Regions from separate parts of the Streptomyces sp. YIM 121038 genome, predicted to be linked through region 2. Evidence: riboswitches for the same ligand, from Rfam matches in the RefSeq annotation. Region 2 holds a riboswitch; the other holds the start of a gene.
The links. Region 2 has a riboswitch for S-adenosylmethionine ahead of thrC (threonine synthase). Riboswitches for the same ligand answer to the same signal wherever they lie in the genome.
Positions count from the first base shown of each region.

Region 1: it holds a riboswitch for S-adenosylmethionine, as region 2 does, so the genes downstream of both, C9F11_RS12115 (aminotransferase class V-fold PLP-dependent enzyme) here and thrC (threonine synthase) in region 2, are expected to answer to the same signal.

Region 1 is NZ_CP030771.1:2,897,007-2,911,449, forward strand. It holds partial or broken gene C9F11_RS12105 (SLC13 family permease) at 1-354, shown strand, start outside; gene C9F11_RS12110 (glycerate kinase) at 395-1,636, shown strand; gene C9F11_RS12115 (aminotransferase class V-fold PLP-dependent enzyme) at 1,570-2,988, opposite strand; SAM riboswitch class IV at 3,163-3,280, opposite strand; gene trpD (anthranilate phosphoribosyltransferase) at 3,438-4,502, opposite strand; gene C9F11_RS12125 (ubiquinol-cytochrome c reductase cytochrome b subunit) at 4,659-6,311, opposite strand; gene C9F11_RS12130 (Rieske 2Fe-2S domain-containing protein) at 6,308-7,360, opposite strand; gene C9F11_RS12135 (cytochrome c) at 7,357-8,166, opposite strand; gene C9F11_RS12140 (heme-copper oxidase subunit III) at 8,268-8,888, opposite strand; gene C9F11_RS12145 (response regulator transcription factor) at 9,053-9,454, shown strand; gene C9F11_RS12150 (Ig-like domain-containing protein) at 9,481-10,731, opposite strand; gene C9F11_RS12155 (cytochrome c oxidase subunit 4) at 10,885-11,283, opposite strand; gene ctaD (cytochrome c oxidase subunit I) at 11,280-13,019, opposite strand; gene coxB (cytochrome c oxidase subunit II) at 13,016-13,978, opposite strand; gene C9F11_RS12170 (cysteine desulfurase/sulfurtransferase TusA family protein) at 14,231-14,443, shown strand, end outside.
Region 2 is NZ_CP030771.1:4,501,924-4,516,366, reverse strand. It holds gene C9F11_RS18870 (trehalose-6-phosphate synthase) at 1-486, opposite strand, end outside; gene C9F11_RS18865 (glucosyl-3-phosphoglycerate synthase) at 673-1,668, opposite strand; SAM riboswitch class I at 1,839-1,991, shown strand; gene thrC (threonine synthase) at 1,985-3,316, shown strand; gene C9F11_RS18855 (MoaD/ThiS family protein) at 3,465-3,740, shown strand; gene C9F11_RS18850 (cold-shock protein) at 4,222-4,425, shown strand; gene groL (chaperonin GroEL) at 5,790-7,412, shown strand; gene C9F11_RS18840 (DUF397 domain-containing protein) at 7,500-7,760, opposite strand; gene C9F11_RS18835 (helix-turn-helix transcriptional regulator) at 7,744-8,583, opposite strand; gene C9F11_RS18830 (hypothetical protein) at 8,698-8,913, shown strand; gene C9F11_RS18825 (hypothetical protein) at 8,910-9,113, shown strand; gene murQ (N-acetylmuramic acid 6-phosphate etherase) at 9,153-10,094, opposite strand; gene C9F11_RS18815 (MurR/RpiR family transcriptional regulator) at 10,194-11,105, opposite strand; gene C9F11_RS18810 (hypothetical protein) at 11,189-11,545, shown strand; gene C9F11_RS18805 (DUF4031 domain-containing protein) at 11,542-11,808, shown strand; gene C9F11_RS18800 (GNAT family N-acetyltransferase) at 11,863-12,975, opposite strand; gene C9F11_RS18795 (hypothetical protein) at 12,985-13,629, opposite strand; gene C9F11_RS18790 (maleylpyruvate isomerase family mycothiol-dependent enzyme) at 14,107-14,443, shown strand, end outside.

The DNA of each region.
Region 1 (14,443 bases), 1.6 Mb from region 2:
CCCTGGCTCTTCCTCGCCGTCGTCGTCGCGGTCAGCACGGCGGCCCACCTGGTCCTGCAGTCCCGCTCGGCCCGCTCGTCGGTCCTCGTCCCGCTGGTCGTGGCCGCCGCCCTCGGCGCGGGCGTGAACCCGGTCGCCGCGGCCCTCGCGTCCACGGCCGCCGCGGGCTTCTGCCACACCCTGCCCGCCTCCGCGAAGCCGGTCACCCTCTTCGCCGAGGTCCCAGGCACCCCCACCTACACCCCGCGCGACCTGCTGCGCCTCTCCGCCGTCCTGGCCCCGCTCACGGCCGCCCTCGTCCTGCTGTTCGCCCTCGCGGTGTGGCCGCTGCTCGGCGTGCCCGTCAGCCGCTGAGCCCCGCCCCGCCCCGCCCCGCCCTCAAGGAGTACGTCCCGTGCCGCACACGCCCCCCGCGCCGTCCTCGCTCCGCCGTGTCGCCATCGCCCCCAGCGGCTTCAAGGAGTCCCTGTCCGCCCAGTCCGCCGCCGAGGCCATCGCACAGGGCGTCCGGCGCGTCCTGCCCGCCGCCGAGGTCGACCTGATCCCGCTCGTGGACGGCGGCGAGGGCACCGCCCAGGCGCTCGCCGCGGCCGCGGGCGGGCGGCTCGTCGCGCTGCCCGCCACCGGCCCGCTCGGCGAGCGCATCGGCACCCACTTCGCGCTCCTCGACTCGGGCACCGCCGTGGTGGAGATGGCGGCCGCGGCGGGCCTGCGCCTGGTGCCGCGCGAGCTGCGCGACCCCGGCGCCACCACGACGTACGGCGTGGGCGAGCTGATCCGCGCCGCGCTCGACACGGGCGCCCGCCGCATCCTGGTGGGCTGCGGCGACTCGGGCACCTCGGACGGCGGCGCGGGCGCGCTGCAGGCCCTCGGCGTGCGGCTCCTGGACGCCGACGGCTGGGAACTGCCGCAGGGCGGCCGGGAGCTGCCGCGCCTGCACCGCGTCGACGCCTCCGCCGCCGACCCGCGCCTCGCCGAGGCCGAGCTGCTCGTCGCCTGCAACCAGCACAACGTCCTGTGCGGCGAGCAGGGCGTGGCCCGCGTCTTCGGCCCGCAGAAGGGCGCGACCCCGGCCCAGGTCGAGGAGCTCGCCGCGGGCCTGGAGCGCTGGGCGTACGTCCTCACCCGCGATCTCGACGTCGGCGCCGATCTGTTCCACGGCCCCGGCACCGGTGCGTCCGGCGGCCTCGGCGCGGGCCTCGCCGCGCTCGGCGCCCGGCTCCTGCCGCGCTTCGACGTGCTCCTCGACCACCTCGACCTGGACGCCCGCCTGGCCCGCGCCGACCTGGTCGTCACCGCCGAGGGCGCCCTCGACCGGCAGACGCCGCGCGGCAAGGTCCCGGCCGAAGTGGCCCGCCGCGCCAAGCGGTTCGGCCGCCCGGTGCTCGCCCTCGCGGGCACCATCGGCGACGGGGCGCACCTGGTGCGGGCGGCGGGCGTGGACGCCTACAGCGCGATCCTGCCCGCCCCCGTCACGCTCACCGAGGCGCTCGGCCGGGGCGGGGAGTTCCTCACCGACGCCACCGAACGGGCCCTGCGGATGATCCTGCTCGGCTCGCGCCTGCCGGGTCAGGCCGCGGTGGCCGCCGTGTCGGCGCCGGTGTCGGGCACGCAGCGCCCGTCCTCGGTGCGGTAGCTCCACCGCGCGCCGTCGCTGACCAGCTCCTTGACGGCCCGTACGAACCGCTCGACGTGCTCGTCCGGGGTGCCCGCGCCGAAGCTCACACGGATCGCGTTCAACGACCGCTCGCCGGGGGCGGCCTCCGGGGCGCCGCACTCGCCGGGCTCGTCCGGGGCGCTGCCGAGGAGCGTGCGCACCAGCGGGTGCGCGCAGAAGAGTCCGTCGCGCACGCCGATGCCGTACTCGGCGGACAGCGCGGCCGCGAAGTGCGAGCTGTTCCAGCCGTCGACCACGAAGGAGATGACCCCGACGCGGGGCGCGTCGTCGCCGAACAGCGAGAGCACCCGCACCTCGGGCACCTCGGCGAGCCCCTCGCGCACCTTCTGGATGAGCTGCCGCTCCCGCGCGACCAGGGAGTCGAACCCGGCCTCGGTCAGGGCCTTGCAGGCGGCGGCGATGGAGTAGGCGCCGATGACGTTCGGCGAGCCCGCCTCGTGCCGGGCGGCCGTGTCGTGCCACTCGACGTCCACTCCCCCGTCGGCGCGCCGCGTCACCGTGCGCGAGGCACCGCCGCCGGCGAGGTAGGGCTCGGCCTCGCCCAGCCAGTCGGCCCGCCCGGCGAGCACCCCGGAGCCGAAGGGCGCGTACAGCTTGTGCCCGGAGAAGGCGATCCAGTCGACGTCCAACTCGGCGATGTCCACGGGGTGGTGGGGCGCGAGCTGCGCGGCGTCGAGGACGATGCGGGCGCCGTGGGCGTGCGCGGCGGCGGCCAGCTCGCGCACCGGCCACAGCTCACCGGTGACGTTCGAGGCACCGGTCACGCACACCAGGGCGGGCCCGTAGGGGTCCCGGTCGGCGAGCGCGCGCTCCAGGGTGCGCACCGCCTCGCCGGGCGTACGGGGGGCGTTCAGATACGTGACGCGCGCGTCGCGCCACGGCAGGAGCGAGGCGTGGTGCTCGGTCTCGAAGACGAAGACCTGGCAGTCGGCGGGCAGGGCGGCGGCGAGCAGGTTCAGCGAGTCCGTCGTGGACCGGGTGAAGACCACCTGGTCGCCCTCCCGGCAGCCGAGGAACTCGGCCACCGTCCTGCGGGAGTTCTCGAACAGGTCGGTCGACAGCTGCGACAGGTACCCGGCGCCGCGGTGCACGCTGCCGTAGTACGGCGCGTACGCGGCCACGTCGTCCCACACCCGCTGCAGCGCCGGGGCGCTCGCCGCGTAGTCGAGGGCCGCGTACGTCACCTCGCCGCCGGTGACGAGGGGCACGGTGACGTCGCGGCCGAGCACGGGCAGCGGCTCGGCGCAGCAGGGGTCGGCGGACTCGGCGGCGGCGGTGGCGGTGGCGGTGGCAGCGGTGGAGGCAGACATGGCGAACTCCCGTAAGAGGCAGGCGAGATCACTGTGCGGACAACGGTCGACGGGACCGGTCAACGGCACAGGAGAAGAAGTAAGGGGGTACGGAGAACGGGGCCTTCGGCCCTATCGCATTCGCTGGCTCACGAGACTGCTCCCTCGACGACCAGGACCCCTGGTGACGCGAGGGGTCCGCGCTTGCGGTGAACCTTGCTGTTCACCGCCTGGTCTTCACCCGGGGCACCCCGCCACGGACGGAGGGTTGCCGGACAGCGGGCCGGGGCCGTAGTCGCTGTCACTCATGACCTGCGCAGCATCTTGCCACACGATCTTGCAAGCGCAACACCGCCGTCCACGATCCGGACCGGCGGGCCCCGTCAACCGGGCTGGGTTGAGGTGCCCCGAAGGGGCGCGGGGAGCTGCGCGCTGAGCGCGCAGCTCCCCGCGCCCCTTACGGGCGGGGCTCAGGCGTTGCTGGCGGCTACCCAGCGCGCCAGCGCCGCCTTCGCCGCGCCGGAATCGATGGCGTCGGCCGCCTTGGCCATCCCCGCGTGGATCTGCTCCGCGAGCGGGCCCTCGCCCGGCTCCAGGGCGACGAGCGCCGCCGCGGCGTTCAGCAGCACCGCGTCCCGCACGGGACCGGTCTCGCCGTCCAGGAGCCGCCGTGCGACCTCCGCGTTGTAGGAGGCGTCGGCGCCCCGGAGGGCCTCGACGGGCACCAGGTCGACACCGACGTCGCGCGGGTCGAAGGCCTCCTCGCGGACGCCGCCGTCGCGCACCACCCACACCCGGGAGGCGGCCGTGGTGGTCAGCTCGTCCAGGCCGTCGTCGCCGCGGAAGACGAGCGCGGAGGAGCCGCGCTCGGCGAGCACGCCCGCGAGGATCGGCGCCATCCGCGCGTCCGCGACACCGGTGGCCTGGGCCCGGACCTTCGCCGGGTTGGTCAGCGGGCCGAGGAAGTTGAACGTGGTGCGGATGCCGAGCTCGCGCCGCGCGGGGGCCACGTGGCGCAGCGCCGGGTGGAACTTCACCGCGAAGCAGAAGGTGATCCCGGCCTCGTCGGCGACCTCGCGCACCCGCTGCGGCGTCAGCTCCAGATTGACGCCGAGCTTCTCCAGGACGTCGGAGGCGCCGGACGCGCTGGAGGCCGCCCGGTTGCCGTGCTTGACGACCTTCGCGCCGGTCCCGGCGACGACGATCGCGGACATGGTGGAGATGTTGACGGTCTTGGCGCCGTCGCCGCCGGTGCCGACGATGTCGACGCTCGGTCCGGGTACGTCGATGACGTGCGCGTGCGCGTACATGGCGCGGACGAGACCGGAGATCTCCTCGACGGTCTCCCCCTTGGCGCGCAGCGCGACGGCGAAGCCCGCGATCTGCGCGTCGGTCGCCTCGCCGCGCATGATGCGGTCCATCGCCCAGGCCGTGTCGTCGGCGCTCTGGTCGCGGCCGTCGAGCAGTCCGTTCAGCACGTCGGGCCAGGAACGGGCCGCCGCGGTGTCGCCTCCTGCGGGGGTCACAGCGCTCATGGCCGCTCCTGTGTGTTCGTCTGTGTGCGTCGAGGGGGTCCGTCCCGCCTCCGCGGGTGCCCCCACCCTATCCAGCCCGGGGACGGCGAAGAGCCCCGTCCAGCACCTGGACGGGGCTCTTGCCGTGGCGACCTGCAACGGTCTGGGACCTAAGGGTCAGTGGTGGCCGTGGCCGCTCGTGATCTCCTTGTACTCGTCGACCGTCGGCTTCGGGATCTGGCCGTCCTCGCCGTACATGCCCTTGGACAGCTTCGCCCGCAGCTTCTGCGAGCCCGTCACCTTGCGCTCGACGCCGTTCTCGTCGACCGTCGGGCCGATCTCGAGCGGCTTGTACTGCTCGTGCGCGGTGAGGGTGTGCAGCTGGTCCTGGTCGAGCGGCTCGTGCACCTCGATGAACTCACCGTGCGGCAGGCGCTTGATGATGCCGGACTCGCGCCCGTGCAGCACCTTGTCCTTGTCGCGGCGCTGGAGGCCCAGGCAGATCCGCTTGGTGACGACGAACGCGATGACCGGTCCGACGAAGAAGAAGATCCGGACGAACCAGGTGATGGCGTTGATCGACAGGTGGAAGTGCGTGGCCCACAGGTCGTTGCCGCCACCGACCAGCATGATCATGTACGCGGTGACCCAGGCGACACCGAACGCGGTCCGCGTCGGGGCGTTGCGCGGGCGGTCCAGGATGTGGTGCTCGCGCTTGTCGCCGGTGACCCAGGACTCGATGAACGGGTAGACGGCGATGGCCGCGAGGACCAGCGGGAAGATGACCAGCGGGATGAACACGCCGAGGACCAGCGTGTGGCCCCAGAGGTTGATCTCCCAGCCCGGCATGACACGGATCAGACCCTCGGCGAAGCCCATGTACCAGTCGGGCTGGGCGCCGGTGGACACCTGGTCCGGGCGGTACGGGCCGATGGCCCAGATCGGGTTGATCGAGGCGATCGCCGCGACGGCCGCGATGACACCGAAGACCAGGAAGAAGAAGCCTCCGGCCTTGGCCATGTAGACCGGAAGGAGCGGCATGCCGACGACGTTCTTGTTGGTCTTTCCGGGGCCCGCGAACTGCGTGTGCTTGTGGTAGAAGACCAGGATCAGGTGCGCCACCACGAGGCCGAGCATGATGCCCGGCAGCAGCAGGATGTGCACCGAGTAGAACCGCGCGACGAAGTCACCGCCGGGGAACTCCCCGCCGAAGAGGAACATCGACAGGTACGTGCCCACGATCGGCACGGACAGGACCGCGCCCTGCATGAAGCGGACACCGGTGCCGGAGAGCAGGTCGTCGGGCAGCGAGTAACCGGTGAAGCCGGTGAACATGCCGAGGACGAACAGCAGGAAGCCGAACAGCCAGTTGACCTCACGCGGCTTGCGGAACGCACCCGTGAAGAACACGCGCATCATGTGCACGAACATGCCGGCGAGGAAGATCAGCGCCGCCCAGTGGTGGATCTGCCGGATCAGCAGACCACCGCGCACATCGAAGGAGATGTGCATGGTCGAGTTGAACGCCTCGGACATCAGCTGGCCCTGCAGGGGCACGTAGCTGCCGTGGTACTCCACCTCGTTCATCGACGGGTGGAAGAACAGCGTCAGGTACACACCCGTGAGGATGATGATGATGAAGCTGTAGAGGCAGATCTCACCGAGCATGAAGGACCAGTGGTCCGGGAAGATCTTGCGCATGTTGGCCTTGGCCAGGGAGTAGATCCCAAGGCGGCCGTCGGCCCAGTCCGCGACCCGCTCACCGGCGGGCGCTTTCTTGCGTGAATCGGTCGACGGGGCCGCCGTCGCCGTGGTGTTCTCGGTGCTCATCCGCGCTCCCAGAAGGCAGGACCGACGGGCTCTTCGAAGTCGCCGTGCGCCTCGAGGTAGCCCTCCTCGTTCACGCCGATCTTCAGCTGCGGAAGGGCGTGACCGGCGGGGCCGAAGATGACTCGGGCGCCGTCGGAGAGGTCGAAGGTGGACTGGTGGCACGGGCAGAGGACGTGGTGCGTCTGCTGCTCGTACAGGGAGATCGGGCAGCCCACATGGGTGCAGATCTTGGAGTACGCGACGATGCCCTCGTGCGACCACGCCAGCTCGCGCTTGTCCTTGATGTCGTCGGGCTGGAGCCGGACGATCATCAGGGCGGCCTTGGCGATCTGGGTCTGGAAGTCGTGGTCGTGCTCCTCCAGGCCCTCCGGCTTGGCGAAGGTGAGCGAGCCGACGGCGACGTCGGAGGGACGCAGCGGCTCGTTCGTGTTCATGTTCACGAGCAGCTTGCCCTTGGACCACAGGGTGTGCCGCAGCTTGTCCTCCGGCAGCGGACCGAGGTCACGCAGCAGGACGACACCGGACAGCGGGACCAGGGTCAGCGCGCCGAACATGGTGTTGCGGATCAGCTTGCGCCGGCCGAGCTGGGACTCCTTCGCGCCCTCCGCGAAGTCCGCCATGACCTTGGCCTTGACCTCGGGCTCGGCCTCGATCGCGTGCCGCTCGTCGGCGACCTCGACGTCGGACATCAGGGTGCGGGCCCAGTGGACCGCGCCCGCGCCGATGCAGAACAGCGCCACGCCGAGGGTCATGCCGAGCGCGAAGTTCAGCGCGCTGATGTGCCCGATCGGCCAGATGTAGACGTTCTTGTCGACCGGGAACGCCACGTACGAGGCGATGAAGCCGACGGTCGCCAGCATCGAGATCGTGAAGAGCATCGCGACCGTGCGCTCGGAGCGCCGGGCGGCCTTCTCGTCGATGTCCTGGACGCGGTGCTCGTGCGGCGGCAGGCCCGGGTCCGCGAAGGGGTCCTCGGCGACGGCCACCGCGCCGTGCGCGGACTCCTGCTCGCTGGGCAGGTTCTCTTCTGGGGTTTCTTGGCTACTCATGACTTCTTGGCCTTTGCGGTCCGGGCGGCGACCCACACGGCGACCGCGATCAGCGCGCCGAGGCCGAAGATCCAGGCGAAGAGGCCTTCGCTGACCGGTCCGAGACCGCCCAGCTTGAGACCGCCGGGGCTCTCGGTCTTCTCGCTGTTGACCGCGTCGATGTACGCGATGATTTCCTTCTTGTTCTTCTCCGGCATGGTCGTGTCGGGGAAGGAAGGCATGTTCTGCGGGCCGGTCTGCATGGCCTCGTAGATGTGCTTCTTGCTGACGCCTTCGAGGCTCGGCGCGAACTTGCCGTGGGTCAGCGCGCCACCCTCACCGGTGAAGTTGTGGCACTGGGCACAGTTGGTGCGGAACAGCTCGCCGCCCTTGGCGATGTCGGCGCCCTTCGGGTCGACCTGCTTCTCGGTCGGGACGGAGGGGCCGGCGCCGAGCGAGGCGACGTACGCGGCCAGCTGGTCGATCTGGGCCTGGCTGTAGATGACCTTCTTCTTCGGCGCCTGGGCGCCCTGCTGCTGCAGCGGCATGCGGCCGGTGCCGACCTGGAAGTCGACAGCGGCAGCGCCCACGCCGACCAGGCTCGGGCCGTCGGACGAGCCCTGACCGCCGGTTCCGTGGCAGCTGGAGCAGCCCACGGCATAGAGCTTCTTGCCCTCGTCGATGGCGAGGGACTGAGCGGTTTCGTCGGCCTGCGCCTTGTCCGCCGGCGCGAACGCGGCGTACAGCCCCCCGGTGGCCGCCAGCGCGAGGAGTAGGACGACGACCGCCGCCAGCGGATGGCGTCGTCGTGCGGAGAGCTTTTTCACGGATTACCCCGGTGTCAGGATCTTCTGCGTCGATGCTTCTGGAATGTGTCGGTACGTCGGGCTCTGCGGGCGACGCGGTGCCGCCCCGACCCCGGCGCCGACTACTTGATCATGTAGATCGTGGCGAAGAGGCCGATCCAGACGACATCGACGAAGTGCCAGTAGTAGGACACGACGATGGCGGCGGTCGCCTGCTCGTGGGTGAACCTCCTGGCCGCGTACGTACGGCCGAGGACCAGCAGGAAGGCGATGAGACCGCCCGTCACATGCAGTCCGTGGAAGCCGGTGGTCAGGTAGAAGACCGAGCCGTACGGGTCGGACGAGAGCGAAAGGCCCTCGTGCTTGACCAGCTCGGTGTACTCGAAGACCTGGCCGCCGATGAAGATCGCACCCATGATGAAGGTGACGATGAACCACATCCGGAGCTTCTTCACGTCACCGCGCTCGGCGGCGAACACGCCGAGCTGACAGGTGAGAGAGGAAAGCACCAGGATCGTGGTGTTGGTCGCCGAGAACGGGAAGTTCAGGGCATCGGCCATTTCCTTCCAGTGGTCGGGACCGGTCACCGATCGCAGGGTGAAGTACATCGCGAAGAGGGCCGCGAAGAACATCAGCTCGGAACTCAGCCAGATGATGGTTCCGACGCTGGTGAGGTTCGGTCGATTGACCGGCGGGTGCGCGTGCCCGGTGTCTACTGTCGTTGCTGTCGCCACGACCGACATTATGTCGGTCGCTTATCCCGCCCTCACCCCGGGGGGTGCCGTTCGGAGTGTCTGCGGCCTGTGTCCTGCCCGGATGGCCCATCGCGGCACTGTCCGAACCGGTGTTGACGGGGTGTCGGGAGGAGTAGCATCCGCGCGAGATCCCTCGACGAAGCGGAGGAACCATGCAGCCGACCGCCACAGTGTTGATCTACAGCGATGACGCGAGCACCCGGGAACAGGTCCGCCTCGCGGCCGGGCGCAGGCCGGCCGTCGACGTCCCCGAAGTCCGCTTCGTCGAGTGCGCGACGCTGCCCGCGGTCCTGAAGGAGCTCGACCACGGCGGCATCGACGTGTGCGTGCTCGACGGCGAGGCCGTGCCCGCGGGGGGCATGGGCGTCTGCCGCCAGATCAAGGACGAGGTCTTCCAGGCCCCGCCCGTGCTGCTGCTCATGGGGCGGCCGCAGGACGCCTGGCTGGCCACCTGGAGCCGCGCGGAGGCGGCGGTGACCCTGCCGGTCGAGCCGGTGGAGTTCGCCGCCGCCCTGGCCTCCCTGCTGCGCTCCAGGGCCGCCCTGAGCGCCTAGGAGCCCCGCTCCCGCCCGCCCCCCCCCTACGCGGACTGGGGGCGCAGGCGGGTCGCCGCCAGTGCCGCGCGGCCCGCCTTGGTGTCCGCCAGGAGGGCGCTGCCCTTGCGCCAGGACTTCCAGGGGACGTTCCAGTCGCCGTAGCCGTTGCCGAAGTGGTCCATGTCGGCGCCGTAGCTGTTGACGACCTCGACGATGTCGCCCTGGCGGACCGTCTCGTAGAACCAGGCGGCGTTGCCCGTGCTCATGCCGGTGCAGCCGTGGCTGGTGTTGGCGTAGCCCTGGGAGTCCACCGACCAGGGGGCCGCGTGGATGTATTCGCCGCTGTCGGTGACCCTCGTGGCGTAATAGACCATCTTGTCGTAGAAGTCCGATGCGCCGATGCTGGCGCTGGTCATCCGTACGGCGTACTCCTTGCCGAGCACCACCTTGATGCCGTTGCGCGTGGAGTATCCGGGCTTGCCGGTGGTGACCGGGATGGAGTTGATCTCCTCGCCGTTGCGGTAGACCGTCATCCAGTGCGAGGCGGCGTCCGTGACGGCCACGACCTTGTCGCCGGTGGTCAGCTTCAGGGGCTTGGACCCGGCGCCCCACAGCTTGTCGGTGACCTTCACGCCCTCCAGGTTGCTGTGCGCCTCGATGGTGGCGTGGGTGGGCCAGAACTCCTTGGGGCGGTAGTGCAGCGTCCTGCTGTCCACCCAGTGCCAGGAGCCCTCCGTCGCGGGCTGTGAGCGGACCTTGAGCGCCCGTTCGACGACGGCCCTGGCCGCCTTGGCCTTGACGGGGGCGCTGAGCTTGGCGGTGACGGGCTGGCCGACGCCGTACTTGCCCGCCTCCGGGCCGAAGGTGACCTTCAGCCGGCTCTTCTTGGCGGCCGCCGCGGTGTCGAGGGCCAGGACCTTGCGGCCGGGCGAGCCCTCGTCGTCCTCCGTGCTCACCCGCACGGTGTAGTGGGCACCCGCCGCCAGGGGGACCGTGCTGTGCCAGCGGGTGCCGTCGGCGGAGAGTTCGCCCGCCACGTAGCGGCCCTGCTCGTCGGTGGCCGTGACGTCCGTGATGCGCCCGTCGTCGCCCTGTGCGGTGACTTCGAGGGGCTTGTCCGGGTCGGCCTTCCCGCTGCTGCCCGCGGGGCCGTTGAAGGCGATCTGGCCCGCCGCGTCGTACGGCTTCGCCGAGAGCGGATGGCCGCCAGCCCCGCAGGCCGTGGTGACCGTGCCGACGGCGACCACAAGGAGGGTGCAGCTCAGTACCGTGCGGATTCGCGGAGAGTGGCTCATGACCACACGGTATGAAGGTATGACACGCCGTGCGCGGTGAGTGACCCGTACGAGGGTTCACCCGGAAGGCGGACGCGGGGCGGCGGCGGAAACGGCCAGGGGCCCGGACGCTCCTGACGGAGTGTCCGGGCCCCTGGGGTGCGGCGGGAGTCCCTACTGGTTCTGGTTCTCGCCGCGGTAGTACTCGAAGACCCAGCCCCACAGACCGATGAGGATCATCGGAGCCGAGAAGTACATCAGCCACCAGCCGAAGACGACGCCCATGAAGGCGAGCGCGCCACCGACGGCCAGGGACAGCGGCTGCCAGCTGTGCGGGCTGAAGAAGCCCACCTCGCCGGCCTCGTCCGCGACGTCCGCCTCCTTGTTGTCCTGCGCGGCAGCGTCGACTCGCCGGGCCGTGAAGGCCAGGTAGTAGCCGATCATGATGCACAGGCCGAAGGCCAGGAAGAGCGCGGTGGTTCCGGCGGGCTCCTTCGACCACCAGCCATAGACGATCGCCATGGCCAGTACGAAGACGCTCAGCCAGATGAACATCTTGCCCTGGATCTTCACTTGCCGGCCTCCTTGCCACCGGCCACGGCAGCCTTCTCACCGTGACCGGCGTTCTCCAGCTGGTCGAGCGCGGCGATCTCAGGGTGGTGCAGGTCGAACGCCGGGGATTCGGAGCGGATCCGCGGCAGGGTGAGGAAGTTGTGCCGCGGCGGCGGGCAGGACGTCGCCCACTCGAGCGAGCGGCCGTAGCCCCACGGGTCGTCGACCTCGACCTTCTTGCCGTACTTGGCGGTCTTCCACACGTTGTAGAAGAACGGCAGGATCGACAGGCCGAGCAGGAACGAGGCGATCGTCGAGATCGTGTTCAGGGCGGTGAAGCCGTCGGCGTCCAGGTAGTCCGCGTAGCGGCGCGGCATGCCCTCGGCGCCCAGCCAGTGCTGGACGAGGAACGTGCCGTGGAAGCCGATGAAGAGCGTCCAGAACGTGATCTTGCCGAGCCGCTCGTCGAGCATCTTGCCGGTGAACTTCGGCCACCAGAAGTGGAAGCCGGAGAACATCGCGAACACCACGGTGCCGAAGATGACGTAGTGGAAGTGCGCGACCACGAAGTACGAGTCGGAGACGTGGAAGTCCATCGGCGGCGAGGCCAGGATGACGCCGGTCAGACCACCGAAGGTGAAGGTGATCAGGAAGCCGACCGCCCAGAGCATCGGGGTCTCGAAGCTCAGCGAGCCCTTCCACATCGTGCCGATCCAGTTGAAGAACTTCACACCGGTCGGTACCGCGATGAGGAACGTCATGAAGGAGAAGAACGGCAGGAGCACGCCGCCTGTGACGTACATGTGGTGCGCCCACACCGTCACCGACAGACCGGCGATCGCGATGGTCGCGCCGACCAGGCCCATGTAGCCGAACATCGGCTTCCGGGAGAAGACCGGAATGACCTCGGAAATGATTCCGAAGAATGGTAGGGCGATGATGTACACCTCTGGATGGCCGAAGAACCAGAAGAGGTGTTGCCAGAGCAAGGCCCCGCCATTGGCCGGATCGAAGATCTGGGCACCGAACTTGCGGTCCGCCTCCAGGGCGAACAGCGCGGCCGCCAGGACCGGGAAGGCGAGCAGGACGAGCACACCGGTCAGCAGCACGTTCCAGGTGAAGATCGGCATGCGGAACATGGTCATGCCGGGCGCGCGCATGCAGATGATCGTGGTGATGAAGTTGACCGAGCCGAGGATCGTGCCGAAGCCGGAGAAGGCCAGACCCATGATCCACATGTCCGCGCCGATGCCCGGGGAGCGGACCGCGTCCGACAGCGGGCTGTAGGCGAACCAGCCGAAGTCGGCCGCGCCGTTCGGCGTGAGGAAGCCGCCGACCGCGATCAGCGAGCCGAACAGGTACAGCCAGTAGGCGAACATGTTCAGTCGCGGGAAGGCGACGTCGGGAGCGCCGATCTGGAGCGGCATGATCCAGTTCGCGAAGCCCGCGAACAGCGGCGTCGCGAACATCAGCAGCATGATCGTGCCGTGCATCGTGAACGCCTGGTTGAACTGCTCGTTCGACATGATCTGCGTGCCGGGACGGGCGAGCTCGGCGCGCATGAAGAGCGCCATCACACCGCCGATGCAGAAGAACGCGAACGACGTGACCAGATAGAGCGTGCCGATCGTCTTGTGGTCAGTGGTGGTCAGCCACTTGATGACGACGTTTCCCGGCTGCTTGCGCCTGACCGGCAGCTCGTCCTCGTACGAGTCGTTCGCTGCGGCGGCACCCTGGGGTTCGTTGAGGATGCTCACAGGTTGTTCGTCTCCCGGTTCTTCTCGTGGCCCGTCTGCTCGATGCCGGCCGGGATGTAACCGGTCTGGTTCTTCTTCGCGAGGTCTTCGAGGTGCTTCTTGTAGCGCTCGGGGGAGACGACCTTGACGTTGAAGAGCATCCGGGAGTGGTCGACGCCGCAGAGCTCGGCGCACTTGCCCATGAAGGTGCCCTCCTTGTTGGGAGTCACCTCGAAGGCGTTGGTGTGGCCCGGAATGACGTCCTGCTTCATGAGGAACGGCACCACCCAGAAGGAGTGGATGACGTCACGCGAAGTCAGAACGAAGCGGACCTTCTCGCCCTTGGGGAGCCAGAGGGTCGGACCGGGGTTGCCGTTCTGCGGGTTCCGCTCGCCGGGCGTACCGACCTCGTAGACGCCGCCGGCGTTCGCCGGGAAGTCCTTGCGGAAGCGGTCCGGAATGGCGTCGAGGTCCTTGGACGTCTTGGCGTCGCCCTTGTCGGAGCCCGGAACGTCCTCGATGTAGTTGAAGCCCCAGCTCCACTGGTAGCCGACCACATTGATGGTGTGGGCCGGCTTGTCGTCGAGCGCGAGGAGCTTCGATTCGTCACGGGCGGTGAAGTAGAACAGCACCGAGACGATGATGAGGGGGACGACCGTGTACAGCGCCTCGATGGGCATGTTGTAACGGGTCTGCGGAGGGACCTCCACCTTGGTGCGGCTGCGCCGGTGGAAGATGACGCTCCACAGGATCAGGCCCCAGACCAGCACGCCCGTGGCGAGCGCAGCCGCCCACGAGCCCTGCCAGAGGGAGAGGATCCGCGGAGCCTCCTCCGTGACCGGGGTCGGCATACCCAGGCGGGGAAAGTCCTTGTATGTGCAACCGGTGGCGGTTACCAGGACCAGGCCCGCAGTCAGTGCCTGCAGCAGCTTCCGCCGCATCGGGCGCCGCGGCGAGCGGTCGGAGCCGTTGGGACTCACGTAGCGCCTTCCCGAGAGTCTCGCCCGCGCGGTTCGGCTGCGGCCTTCTCGCTGGTCGGTCGCCGCCCTGCGTCGGGCAGGGGTTTGGATGTTTATGCGGACCAAACCCTACTGGACGCTATTTGGGGTCGCGCGGGGAGGGTGCCTAACGCGCCGCGGGTCACTCCGAAGGGGGGCGGTTGCCCCTCCGGGGCCGCCTTCTGACGGGGCCTCGGGACCCGGTCGCCCGGCCGGAGGTCTTAGCGTTGCCGCGTGTCCTACTTCGACGCGGCCTCGTCCGCCCCCCTCCATCCCGTGGCCCGTCAGGCCCTGCAGGCCGCCCTGGACGAGGGGTGGGCGGATCCCTCCCGGTTGTACCGGGAAGGACGGCGGGCGCGGCTGCTGCTTGACGCGGCGCGGGAGGCGGCCGCCGAGGCCGTGGGCTGCCGCCCGGACGAGCTGGTGTTCACCACGTCCGGGACGCGG
Region 2 (14,443 bases):
GAGCTCGCGGAGCATCCCCGGCACCAGCGCGAGGTGGTAGTCCTGCACCAGGACCGCCGCGCCGGGCGCCGCGCTGTCGGCGAGCGCCTCCGCGAAGGCCTGGTTGTACTGCTCGTAGGCGGCCCACTGGGCGCGGAACTCGGGTCCGAACTCCGGCTCCAGGGGCGTCTGGTACAGCATGTGGTGCACGAACCAGAGCACCGAGTTCGCGATGCCGTTGTACGCCGCCGCGTGGGTCTTCGCGTCGATGTCGAGCATGCGCACGCCGGGCTCAAAGACCCCGCGCCGCACCGCCTCGCGGTCGCCGTCGCCGAGCGCGGAGCACACCCACAGCGCGTCCGCCTCGTCGCCGATGGCGCTGAGCCCCGACACGAGCCCGCCGCCGCCGCGGCTCGCGGTCAGCTCGCCGTCGTCCCCGACGGCGTACGAGACGGGGCCGCGGTTGGACGCGACGAGGACCCGGGCGGCGGCGTGAGGGGAGACCATGTTGGCGAACCTAGCCCGAGCCGGGTCCACGTAAACGCGCACCCGTGCGAGTGGCTCCTCACTTGGCCGACTCGACGGGAAGCCGCCCTGTGGGGCAGCGCCCCCAAAGGGGCGCGAGGAACTGCGCGCCCAGCCCAGGACGGCCCGCAGCTGAAGACCGGCGAAGGCCCCGCGCGGCCGCACCGCTCAAGCCACGCGCCGCGCTGCGTACTCCTCGATCTCCGTCATCGGCGGCCGCTCCTCCGTGTCCACCGGATACGTGCGCGGCTCGAAGCCCGACGCGCCCCGGACGAACTGCGTCAGCTCGGGGCGCACGAGATGGGCGCGGGCGAGCCGCAGCTGCGCCGTGCGGTAGATCGACGCGGCCATCCGGCCGAGCGCCTGCCCGTCCTGGTGCCGGTGCTTGCGCACCCCGACGTCGACCTGCGCGAGCGCGTCCAGGCCGACGGTGTGCAGCGCGTCCACGAGCAGCCCGAGCTCCACGCCGTACCCGACCGGGAACGGCAGGCGCTCCAGGAGCGACCTGCGGGCCGCGTACTCGCCGCCGAGGGGCTGGACGAAGCCCGCGAGCTGGGGCCAGTGCATGTTGAGCAGGGGGCGCGCCATCAGCTCGGTGACGCGGCCGCCCTGGCCCGCCGTGGCGCCGGGGCCCTCGCCGTCGGGGTCGCCGGGGGCGCCCGGGCCGTCGAGCATCGTCAGCGGGCGGTCGTACATCGCCTTCACGAAGTGCACGTCCGGCTCGGTGAGCAGCGGGCCCACGATGCCGGTCACGAAGTCGGCCGAGAACTCCTTCAGATCGGCGTCCACGAACGCGATCACGTCACCGTGCGTGACCAGGAGGGACCGCCACAGGACCTCGCCCTTGCCGGGCACCGCCGGGACGCGCGGCAGGACGTCGTCCCGGCGCACGACCCGGGCGCCCGCGGCGCGCGCCACCTCCGCGGTGCGATCCCGCGAGCCGGAGTCCACCACCACGAGCTCGTCGACCAGGGGGATCTTCTCGACCAGCTCGCGACGGATCTCCGCGACGATCTCCCCGACCGTCCGCTCCTCGTCGAGCGCGGGCAGCACGACGCTCACCGTGGTGCCCGAGGCCCGCTTCGCGGCGGTGAGACGGTCCAGCGGGCGGTCGGTCACGGACCAGGAACGCCTGCTCAGCCAGCGCTCGACCTCTTCCAGCACGCGGGTTCCTCCCGTTGGTGGCCGTATGTGATCCATCTCGCGGTTCGGACGACTATCTCAACTGTCCTGGCCGTCGGTTACAGTCTTGAACAAGGCCGGTGACCATCGCATGTCGGGGGTCGCCGTCCGTCACGGGTGCCACTGGCGCCCCGCGTACAACAACCGAATACCGCTCATCCAGAGGGGCAGAGGGATACGGCCCGTTGAAGCCCCGGCAACCCTCCAGCCGGTCTCGTAGCCGCCACAGGCGCACCGCGAGGCTCCCGGCTCGGGAAGGTGCCAATTCCGTCTCGTGGCGAGATGCGCCGCGAGGAAGATGAGGAGAAAGGGCCTCGCCTCCATGGCTGTGCAGACCGTCGACACCACGTCCCCCGAGGGCACCGCGGACGCCACCGTCGACCTGGGACCCGCCTCGGGTCTCTCCTGCCGCGAGTGCGGCACCGTCTTCCCGCTCGGACCGATCTTCGCCTGCGCCGAGTGTTTCGGCCCGCTCGAAGTCGCGTACGACCTCCCCGTCGGCGACCCCGAGGCGCTCCGGGCCAAGATCGAGTCCGGCCCCGCCAACATCTGGCGGTACGCCCCGCTGCTGCCCGTCCCCGCCGACGTCGCGGACAAGCCGAACCTCAACCCCGGCTGGACCCAGCTCGTCAAGGCCGACAACCTGGCCCGTGAACTGGGCGTCGAACAGGGCAAGTTGTTCGTCAAGGACGACTCCGGCAACCCCACGCACTCCTTCAAGGACCGCGTCGTCGCGCAGGCCCTTGAGGCCGCGCGCGCCTTCGGCTTCACCACGCTGTCCTGCTCCTCCACGGGCAACCTCGCCGGGGCCGTCGGCGCCGCCGCCGCCCGCGCGGGCTTCCGCTCCTGCGTGTTCATCCCGCACGACCTGGAGCAGGGCAAGGTCGTCATGGCCGCGGTCTACGGCGGCGAGCTCGTCGGCATCGAGGGCAACTACGACGACGTGAACCGCTTCTGCTCCGAGCTCATCGGCGACCCGCTGGGCGAGGGCTGGGGCTTCGTCAACGTGAACCTGCGGCCGTACTACGGCGAGGGCTCCAAGACCCTCGCGTACGAGATCTGCGAGCAGCTCGGCTGGGAGCTGCCGGACCAGCTCGTGATCCCGATCGCCTCCGGCTCGCAGCTCACGAAGATCGACAAGGGTCTGAAGGAGCTGATCGAGCTCGGTCTGGTCGCGGACAAGCCGTACAAGATCTTCGGTGCCCAGGCGGAGGGCTGCTCGCCGGTCTCCGCCGCCTTCAAGGCGGGCCACGACGTCGTCCGCCCGCAGAAGCCGAACACCATCGCCAAGTCCCTCGCCATCGGCAATCCGGCCGACGGTCCGTACGTGCTCGACATCGCCCGCCGCACCGGCGGCGCGGTGGAGGACGTGACCGACGAGCAGGTCGTCGACGCGATCAAGCTCCTCGCCCGCACCGAGGGCATCTTCGCGGAGACCGCGGGCGGCGTGACCGTCGGGGTCACGCGCAAGCTGATCGAGGCCGGTCTCATCGACCCCTCGCTGACCACGGTGGTCCTCAACACCGGCGACGGCCTGAAGACCCTCGACGCGGTCGCCGCGACGTCGCAGGCGACCGCGACGATCCGCCCGAGCCTGGACGCGTTCCGCTCCGCGGGGCTCGCGGGCTAGCGCCGTAGAGTCGCAGGTCCTCATGTCGTCAGCGGGTTCGCTGTGGCTGGTCGCGCCCACGCGGCGGAGCCGCACATCGACATAGCCCCGCGCCCCTTCGGGGCCCTCCTGTACCGGGTGCCCTGTCTGAACTACCGAGGTGAAGAGTATGAGCGTCAACGTTCGCATCCCGACCATCCTTCGTACGTACACCGGCGGTCGGGCGGAGGTCTCCGCCGAGGGCGCCACCCTCGCCGAGGTCATCGCCGACCTGGAGAAGAACCACGCCGGGATCGGCGCCCGCGTCCTGGACGACCAGGGCAAGCTGCGCCGCTTCGTGAACGTGTACGTCAATGACGACGACGTGCGTTTCGAGCAGGGCCTCCAGACCGCGACGCCCGACGGCGCGGGCGTCTCGATCATTCCGGCGGTCGCCGGCGGCTGAGCCGTTCCGGAACCGCCGCGGGGAACTCGCGGGGCCGTTTCGTATACAACGGCTCTTGTTCCTACGCAGAGTTACCGCGATTGCCCCCTCCGCGAGAGAAGCGGAGGGGGCAATTCTGCATGGTTGAGCGCGGTACAGTTGGGAATGGAGCTTCGTTTTTGATGTCGGGCGGCATGAGTCGCCTCGGTGAAGTCGGCCGCGGAGCCGACAAGAAGCAGCCAAAGTGTCCTGCCTATTTGAGCCGAACATGGCTTTTGTCTGGCCCGACTTGCCCCGAACGCCGGTGAATTCTCCGCATATCGACGATCGGCCGTGCCCAGAATTCTCGTCCGATTGACCTGTTGCAGACGGCAGTTGGACAGATACATTCAGCCGCGGTCGACGCGTTCCGGCGCACATCCCCCAACCCATGGGGGGTGAGGTCTGACCCGGGTCCGTGAAGTGCGGTCCTGCGCAAGGGCCAGTAATAGGGGAGTTAGGCATGGCTCAGGGCACCGTCAAGTGGTTCAACGCGGAGAAGGGATACGGCTTCATCGCGGTCGACGGTGGTGCGGATGTATTCGTCCACTACAGCGCGATTCAGATGGACGGCTACCGCACCCTGGAAGAAGGTCAGCGAGTCGAGTTCGAGATCTCGCAGGGCCAGAAGGGTCCGCAGGCGGACATGGTCAAGCTCGCTGTTTGAGCGGCTTGACGCGATCGGCCACCAGCGACGCGTGGGCCCGCCTCCCGGTTCGGGAGGCGGGCCCTCCTCTGTTGGCCCCCGCTCCGGCCGGGGCCCGGTGCCCCCGCCGACGCCACCGCTGTCGCGGCGGGCGCCTCCCACCCGCCCGCCCGTGGCCAGGCGGCTGCACTGTGCGGGGCCCGTTCGCCCTGCCGTCCCGCCTGTCTCTCGGGTGCGGGCCGCCGCCCCCGACGCCGCCGCTGCCGCGGCGGATGCCTCCCACCCGCCCACCCGTGACCAGGCGGCTGCGTCGTGCGGGCGACCCGTTCGCCCCGCTGTCCCGTCCGTCTCGCGGGTGCGGGCCGCCGCCCCCGTGGCCGCCGCTGTCGCGGCGGGTGCCTCCCACCCGCCCGCCCATGGCCAGGCGGCTGCACTGTGCGGGCGGCTCGTTCGCCCCGCTGTCCCGCCCGTCTCTCGGGCGTGTGCCGTCGCTCCCGTGGCCGCCGCTGTCGCGGCGGGCGCCTCCCACCCGCCCACCCGTGACCAGGCGGCTGCACCGTGCGGCGGGTCGTTCGTCCTGTCGTCCGTCGCTCGGGTGCGGGCCGTCGCCCCCAACACCGTCGCTCCGCGGCGGATGCCTCCCACCCACCCGCCCGTTTGCTCGGCAGTGCACTGTGCGGGCAGGGAGGTGCCCTCCAGCTCGCGCTGCGAAGCTGCCTGGTCATGGGCGGGCGGGTGGGAAAGTTCCGGCGCGGAGCGGCGGTGTTGTGGGTGGCGGCCCGCACTCGGCGGGCGGTGGGGGGCGAACGGGCCGCCCGCACGGCGAAGCTGGCTGGTCATGGGCGGGTGGGTGGGTGGGAAAGGCCCGGCGTGGAGCGGTGTTGTTGTGGGTGGTGGCCCGCGCCTGGCGGGTGGTGGGGGGCGAAGGGTGCCGGTTTGCTTGGCAGGGCGCGGTGTGGGCAGGGGGGTGCCCTCCAGCTCGCGCTGTGGAGCTGGCTGGTCATGGCGGGCGGGTGGGGAAGATCCGCAGCGGGCAAGCGGGCAAGCGGGCAAGCGGGCAAGCGGGCAAGCGGGCAAGCGGGCAAGCGGGCAAGCGGGCAGCCCAGCCGCAGTCGCGGCGGCGGCGTCGGGGGCCGGGGTCCGTGCCCGGTGGGCGGTGGGCGCCGGGGGAAGCCGGACCCCAGAGCGTGGGGGCGACCTTGCACTCGGAGGGGGCGAGTGCTAATCATTGGCGTTAGCACTCTACGAGTGAGAGTGACAGAAGGACCGGGTGGGTGAGGTCCGCAGGCCGGGTGGGGCAAGGAACCACAAGGCAGGCAGACCGTCCGTCGCGGGCGCCGGCGCGGTCCGAGTTTTTCCACCCCTGTCCGGGAGGACCACTTCACATGGCCAAGATCATCGCGTTCGACGAGGAGGCACGGCGCGGCCTCGAGCGCGGCATGAACCAGCTCGCCGACGCCGTCAAGGTGACCCTGGGCCCCAAGGGTCGCAACGTCGTCCTCGAGAAGAAGTGGGGCGCCCCCACGATCACCAACGATGGTGTGTCCATCGCCAAGGAGATCGAGCTCGAGGACCCGTACGAGAAGATCGGCGCCGAGCTGGTCAAGGAGGTCGCGAAGAAGACGGACGACGTCGCCGGTGACGGCACGACGACCGCGACCGTCCTGGCCCAGGCGCTGGTCCGCGAGGGCCTGCGCAACGTGGCCGCGGGTGCCAACCCCATGGCCCTGAAGCGCGGCATCGAGAAGGCCGTCGAGGCCGTCTCGGGCGCCCTGCTCGACCAGGCCAAGGAGGTCGAGACCAAGGAGCAGATCGCCTCCACGGCCTCCATCTCCGCCGCCGACACCCAGATCGGCGAGCTCATCGCCGAGGCCATGGACAAGGTCGGCAAGGAAGGCGTCATCACGGTCGAGGAGTCGCAGACCTTCGGTCTGGAGCTCGAGCTCACCGAGGGCATGCGCTTCGACAAGGGCTACATCTCGGCGTACTTCGCGACCGACATGGAGCGCATGGAGGCCGCGCTTGAGGACCCGTACATCCTCATCGTCAACTCCAAGATCTCCAACGTGAAGGACCTCCTTCCGCTCCTGGAGAAGGTCATGCAGTCGGGCAAGCCGCTGCTGATCATCGCCGAGGACGTCGAGGGCGAGGCCCTGTCCACGCTGGTCGTCAACAAGATCCGCGGCACCTTCAAGTCCGTCGCCGTCAAGGCCCCGGGCTTCGGCGACCGCCGCAAGGCCATGCTCGGTGACATCGCCATCCTCACGGGCGGCACGGTCATCTCCGAGGAGGTCGGCCTCAAGCTGGAGAACGCCGGTCTCGACCTGCTCGGCCGCGCCCGCAAGGTCGTCATCACCAAGGACGAGACCACGATCGTCGACGGTGCCGGTGACTCCGAGGCCGTCCAGGGCCGCGTGAACCAGATCCGCGCCGAGATCGAGAACAGCGACTCGGACTACGACCGCGAGAAGCTCCAGGAGCGCCTGGCGAAGCTCGCGGGCGGCGTGGCCGTCATCAAGGCCGGTGCCGCGACCGAGGTCGAGCTCAAGGAGCGCAAGCACCGCATCGAGGACGCCGTTCGCAACGCGAAGGCGGCCGTCGAGGAGGGCATCGTCGCCGGTGGTGGCGTGGCCCTGCTCCAGGCCTCCTCGGTGTTCGAGAAGCTGGAGCTCGAAGGCGACGAGGCCACCGGTGCCGCCGCCGTCAAGCTGGCTCTTGAGGCCCCGCTGAAGCAGATCTCCGTGAACGCCGGCCTCGAGGGTGGCGTCATCGTGGAGAAGGTCCGCAACCTCACCCCCGGTCACGGCCTGAACGCCGCGAACGGCGAGTACGTGGACATGATCGCCGAGGGCATCATCGACCCGGCGAAGGTCACGCGCTCCGCGCTGCAGAACGCCGCGTCGATCGCCGCGCTGTTCCTCACCACCGAGGCCGTCATCGCCGACAAGCCGGAGAAGGCCGCGCCGGCCGCTCCGGGCGGCATGCCCGGCGGTGACATGGACTTCTGAGCCGGTTCGTTCGGCTCGGGCTCGTCCTTCCCGAGGGCGGCACCCCCTGCTTCCAGCAGGGGGTGCCGCCCTCGGGCGTTTCCCGCCCTACGCCCCCAAGGAGCTGATGAAGGCGGACCAGGCCGGGGGGTGGAAGAGGAGGTGGGGGCCAAGGGGGTCCTTGGAGTCCCGGACGGGGATGACGTCCGGGGGGCCGTCTGCCACCTCCAGGCAGTTGCCGCCATCCCCTGCGCTGTACGTGGACTTGCGCCAGCGGGCGACCTCCAGGCACTCGTTGCCGCCCCCGCCGCTGTAGCTCGATTTGTGCCAGACGGCTGTGCTCAGGTCGTAGTCAGGGTTGCTCCTCATGGCTGTAATCCTGCGCCACTGACTCGAGTAGAGCTAGGGACTTCTCAGGCGGGAGAGCGGCGGCAACGAGGAGTTCGAAGGTGAACCGCAACTGCGCGACTGTTGCTGGGTCGTCCTCCAGCCGTCCGGTTCCGGGCCCTTCGAAGTAGACCAACGGGGCGGCGTCCTCGAAGTCCATCAACCTCATCGGACCCGACATGGCCTTGTGCGCCCCTCCGTCGAACGGGAGTACCTGCGCGATGATTCGGCCCCGGCGTGTCAGACCTGCCACGTGACGCAAGGCTTCTGCCATCACTGCTCGGCCGCCGGTCTCTCGACGTAGCACTGCCTCGTCAAGCACCACCCACAACAACGGCTTTGTCGGGTGGTTGAGCAGCCGCGTCCGCACCATCCTGCCGTCCACCCACTCGTCGATGGTCTCCTCGGGGGCTGTTGGGTCGTGCGCCCGGTTCACGGCTCGTGCGTACGCGGGCGTCTGGATCAACCCGGGGATCAGCATCGGTGCGTACTGGCGGATCGCCGTAGCGATCTCTTCTGCATCCGCCGCTTCCGCGAAGTGCTCCGGGTACCGGGACTTCGCCGCAGCCTTGCAATTGCGGGTGAAGAAATCCTCCGTCCCCAGCGCCTCATCCAGCATGCGCGCATGGTCCGGCTGCATCCGGCGCGTACCGGCCTCCAGTTGGCCGATGAACGAGCCGCTGACGAAGATGCGGCAGCCGAGCTCCTCCTGGCTGAAGCCGGACTTCTCACGAGCGTGGCGCAACTCGGCGCCGAGTAACGCGCGGGGGTTCGACGACGGGTCGAGGTCTTTGGGGCGGGTCATCGACAGGTAGCTCCTCGGACACCGGGGACTGTTGGGTGGCCTGCGCTTTTCAGGGTAGGCGCGGCTGAACACCCTGGGTGAGGAACGTTGAACACTCAGTAGAAAGGCGTAGGTATGGCGATGACGGCGGAGGAGAGGGGCCGCGCGGCCGAGGCCACGGTGGCCGCGCTGCGCGCGGAGCTGGCCCGGCTCGGGCTGACGCTGCCCTCGCTGCGCGTGGACCCCCTGACGATGGCGGCCGAGGCCCCGTACCCGCTCGTGGAGTTGGGAAGGTGCAACCTCGACACGGCGATGCGCCTCGTGGCGGTGCTGCGCGGGGCGGCGAAGTGACCCCGGGCGAGTACGCCGTGGACGTACGGGACGGCAGCGTCGGCCAGGTGATGGGCCACGAGGGCGGCTACGTACAGCTGCGGCCGGTGGGCGGCGGCCGGGAGTGGGACTGCCCACCGGAGTCGACGGCCCCCGCGTCGACGGGCGAGGTCCTGCGGGCCCGCGTCCGCCAGGTCAACAGGGAAGGACGGCTGCCGTGAGGCGTCGGTGTCGGCCCCGCTCCGTGTGAGGGCGCCCGGTTACGCCCGGTCCGTTGCCGCGAGGGCCGTGCGGAGGTGGCCGCCCGACTCCGTCAGGAGGCGCGCCGCCGTGGGGGCGTCCACGGCGCCGAGGATCGTGAGGATCGCGGGCTTGACCTCGCCGTCCGTGGCGGCCAGGGCGCGTTCGATCTCGTCGTCGGGGGCGCCCGTCGCCAGGGCGACGATGCGGCGGGAGCGGGCGCGCAGCTTCTCGTTGGAGGCGCGGACGTCGACCATCAGGTTCCCGTACGTCTTGCCCAGGCGGATCATCGTGATCGTCGAGATCATGTTGAGGACCAGCTTCTGCGCCGTGCCCGCCTTCAAGCGGGTGGACCCGGTGAGGAGTTCGGGGCCGACGACGACCTCGATGCCGTGCTCGGCGGCCGCCGCGAGCGCGCTGCCCGCGTTGCAGGACAGGCCGATCGTCAGGGCCCCGACGGTACGGGCGTACTCGACCGCGCCGATCGCGTACGGGGTGCGGCCGGACGCGGAGATGCCGACGACCGTGTCGTCGGGGGTGAGCGCGAGCGCCGTGAGGTCCTCGGCGGCCAGGGCCCTGCTGTCCTCCGCGCCCTCGACCGCCGTGACCATCGCGGGCGGCCCGCCCGCGATCAGGCCGACGACGTCACCGGGGTCGGTGTTGAAGGTCGGCGGGCACTCGGACGCGTCCAGGACGCCGAGGCGCCCGGCCGTGCCCGCGCCCGCGTAGACCAGCCGGCCCCCGCGCGCCATCCGCTCCGCCGTGGCGTCGATGGCCGCGGCGATCCGGGGGAGCTGCGCGGCGACGGCGGTGGGGACGGTCGCGTCCTCGCCGTTCATGATCCGGGCGATGTCCGGCGTCGGCAGCCGGTCGATCTCGGCGAGCTCGGGCCGGAAGGCCTCGGTGGTGAGGGACGCGAGCTCGGCACGTAGTTCGCCGTAGCCGTCGGGGGTGGAGGTCATGGGCACAGCGGCTCTTTCGGTGACGGAGGGATTGTCCAGCCCGTCCGGCGTTTGAGGACGAGCGCGAAGCGCGATGAGGGGCCGGGCCCCGGCAGGGGCTCAGCCGTTGCGGTGCCGGTGGGCCAGGGCTTCGTACGACGCGGCCAGCGCGGGCGCGGCCGTCTCGTACGTGCGCTGCGCCACGCCCACGAACAGGCAGTCCACGACGAGGAGTTGGCTCGTGCGGGACGACATGGCCGCCGGGCGCAGCTCGCTCTCGCGGGCCGTGGAGGTGGTCAGTATGTGGTCGGCGTACTGCGAGACGAGGCCCTCGGGGCGGCCGGTGACGGCGATCGTCGTGGCGCCGTGCTCGAAGGCGACCCGCAGCGGCTCGATGACGTCGCCCGTCGAGCCGGAGTGGGTGATCGCGACGGCCACGTCCTTCGCGCGCAGCGTCACCGCGTTCGTGACGGCCAGGTGCGGGTCCGAGTGCGCGTGCGCGACCTGGCCGATGCGCAGGAGCTTCTGCGCGAGGTCCTGGGCGACGAGCCCGGACGCGGCCACGCCGTAGATCTCCGTGCGGCGGGCCGCGGCGAGCGCGGCGACGGCCGCCCCGAGCTGCGCGGTGTCGAGCCCGGCGGCCGTGTCGGCGAGGGTCTGCTGCTCGTCGTACGCCAGCTTGGCGACGACGTCGGCGATCGGGTCGTCCACGGCGATGTCCGCCGTGACGGCCGGGGCGCGGCCCGACTGCTGCTGGGCGGCGAGCCCGGCGAGGGCGAGCCTGAGGTCGCGGTAGCCGGGGTAGCCGAGGAGGCGGGCGGTGCGGACGACCGTGGCCTCGCTGGTGCCGGTGAGCTCGGCGAGGCCGGTGACCGTGAGGGCGGCGCAGCCCGCCGGGTCGCCCGCGACGGCCTCGGCGACGCGCTGCATGGAGCGGGTCATCGACGGCGCGAGCGTACGCACCTTCGCCGCGAGGGCGGCCGGGGCGGGCGGAGCCCCGCCCGCGAAAATTTCCTTCACGTCAGAGGTCACTCCTGAAAGATATTTTCACCGTCGTGAACGGGTCAAGACTCCTGCCGACCGCACCGCGGGGCACGGGGGGCGACAATGGCTGCATGGACACGATTGACCCTCTGGAGCAGGCGTTGCACGCGGCCCGCGCGCTGGTCCTCGCCGACCTCGCCGCGCGCGAGGTGGCGCAGGCCGACGTGGTCTCCTTCGTCGAGGAGTCCGTGGCGCACCGCCGCTGGTGGGTCGAGCAGTGGCCCGAGGGCGCGGCGTACGTCGCCGGGCTCGTCGCCCAGGACGTGCAGGACCGGATCCTGGAGCGGTACGGCCGCTGGCCGCTGTGCCCGGTGTGCGGCACCGGGGAGCCGCACGCCCTGGACGTGGAGCCCGAGCTCGGGCCCGACCCGCACTGGGTGTGCGCCAAGGCCGGAGTCGTCGTGGCGCCGGTGGGCAGGCTGTCGTGACGCTGTACATCGACCCGCCGGTGTGGCCCGGGCACGGGCGGCTCTGGTCCCACCTGGTGAGTGACGTCTCCTACGACGAGCTGCACGCCTTCGCCGTGCGGATCGGGGCGCCCCGGCGGGCCTTCGAGCGCGACCACTACGACGTGCCCGCGGAGCGGTACGCGTCCGCTGTGGCCGCGGGGGCCGTGGAGGTGGGATCCAAGGAGCTGGTGCGGAGGCTCACCGAGGCGGGGCTGCGGCGGCGCAAGGGGGCCGTGGGCTAGGCGGTACCGCCCACGCCGGGCCCGCTGCCCTTGTCGGCGCTGCGCGCCCCGTCCTCAAACGCCGGACGGGCTGGATGGATCGCCGGGACCGGCTGACACCGTGTAGGTCCGCTGGCCCTCTCTGTCCGCGTCCCGCTCGAAGCCCGCCCTGAGCAGGACCGCCTCCGAGGCCGTGTTGCCCTCGTCGACCACCGCCCGGATGCCCCGGACGTCCGGCAGGGTCAGGGCCCAGCGGGACAGCGCGCGCAGCGCCCGGGTCGCGTAGCCGTTGCCCCGGGCCGCGGGGGCCAGGTCGTAGCCGACCTCCGCCCAGCCCTCGTGGTCGGGAACCCCGTGGAAGCCCATGGCGCCGACCGCGACCTGGTCGGCGGTGCGCACGATCGCGTACGAGCCCCACTCGGGGCGGTGGGTGCCCGCCGCGTACGCCTTCGCGATCAGCCCGGCGCCGATCCGAGTGCCCTCGCACGGGCCGCCCGCGATCCAGTCGAGGCCGCCGGTGCCGCCCGCGGCGAGGTCGGCGAGGACCGGGGGCGACAGCTCCAGGAGCGCCACGTGCTCCGCGGGCAGGTGGATCTGGTTGTGCCAGCGCCAGCGCTCCGGGCGGGACCGGCCCGGCAGGGTGCCACGGCCGGTCGCCCACAGCAGCGTCCGCCAGTGCGACGCGCCGTCCCTGGCGGGCGGCACGTGCGGGAACTGCCAGGCGAGCAGGGCCTCGCAGAGCCGCGCCGGGGGCTCGTACGCCACGTCGAAGGCGCTCAGTACGTCGTGCGTGTGCAGCAGCAGCTCCACGATGCCCATGGCGGCGAAGCCGTGCGCGTCCGCGCTGCCGTACGGGAACGGGTGGAAGCCGCGCCCGCCCCTCGGCGTGGTGCGCACCACCGCCGCGAGCAGGCCGCCCGACGCCTCCACGGCGTGCACCGCCGCGGCCGGGCCCGTGCCCTCTTCGAGGCGGATGTCGATCGGGACGTACGCGTCCTTCGTGCGCCCCGTGAGCTGGGCCGCGTACGCCGTGAAGTCGCTCACGAGGTGCTCCGCCGTCGCCAGACAGCTCCACTGGAGGCCGGCCGCGGGCCGCGTCCAGTCGTACTCCTCCGTCGCCGCCGCGCGCAGCGCGCCGCAGGCGTGCGCCACCGCCTCGTCGATCTCGTCCGCGCCCATCGTCAGCATGGCGCGAGGCTACGTGAGCAGCGCCAGCTCGGCCGAGAGGTTTTCGCGCGCCGGGGCCTCCCAGTGCGCGGCCCCGTGCGGGGTGCGGAACAGCCTCGGCAGGGCCAGGAGTTGGCGCAGGACGTCCGCCCGGCCCCGGCGGAACGCCTCGTCCGGGACGAAGGCGTACTCCTCGCGGACCGCCGCCGCGTAGGCCGCGTACGCGTCCGGGGGCGCGGCGAGGATCGCCAGGTCCGCGTCGCACAGGACCTCGCCGTCGCGGTCGCCCTCGGCGGGGTCGTGGGTGACGGTGAGCCGGACCAGGCGGGCCACCTCCGCGGTGTCCTCGTCCGTGAGCCCCGCCTCCGGCAGGGCCCGCTCGGCCAGGCGGGCGCTGCGCTCCTCGTTCTCCGAGCGGTCCGGGGCGTAGACGGCGTCGTGGAACCAGGCGGCGAGCCGCACCAAGTGCGGGGCGTCCGCGTGCTGTTCCAGGGTGTCGATGTGGTCCAGGACGGCCGTGAGGTGGGTGGTCGTGTGGTAGCGGCGGTGCGGTTCGGCCCAGCGGGCCAGGAGGTTGTCCGCGTACGGTTCCGGGGCCGGGGTCGCTGTCCCTTGGCGGGCCTCGGCGAGTGTCCGGCACCAGCGGGCGCGCAGCGCGTCATGGGGGGTGGCCATGCCCCGACCCTACGCGGCCCTCCGCTCGGGCCCCGCTCCCGCGGAGGGCTCCCTTGCGGGGCCTCTCTTGCGGGGCCTCTCTTGCGGGGCCTCTCTTGCGGGGCCTCTCCCACCCGCCCACCCGTTCCGGCGCGGCTTTCCTGCCCGGCCCCGGCCTGGCGGCTTCCGGCCGTCGTTCGGCTGCCCGCCGCTACCGCGGCGGATTTCCCACCCGCCCACCCGTTCCTGCCCCAGTGGCCTGGCTCGGCCCCGGCCTGGCGGCTTGCACGTTGTTGTTCGGCTGTCCGTCGCTGGCGCGGCGGGGACGGGGGGGGGGCGGGTGGGTGGGGTTTCCCGTTCCTGGCCCAGTGGCCGCGGGCCTGTTCCGGTCTGGTGGCGTGCACGTTGTCGTTCGGCTGTTCGCCGGGGCGGGTGGGTGGGAGAAGAGCCCGTGTGGGGGCGTTGCCAAGCGGCGGCCGGGGCGGTTGGGTGGCCGGCATGACGAGCGAGCCCTCAACGCCCGGCGCGGCGTTGGAATCCGACCGCCCCGGCCGACTCCTGCGGACCGAACGGGACGCCCTCATACCCGTGTTGCGCGCCGCGGACGACGCCGCGTTCGCGGCGCCCACCTGCTGCCCGGGCTGGACGGTCCGGGACCTGCTCGCGCACTGCGCGGCCGCCCTCACCCGGGTGATCGAGAGCCGGTTCGACGAGGGCGTGTTCACCGCCGAGGGCAACGACCGGGACATCGCCGAGCGGGCCGACTGGCCCGTCGCGCGCGTCCTGGACGAGCTGGAGCACGGCATGACGAACGCGGGCGCCGCCATCGCCGCGG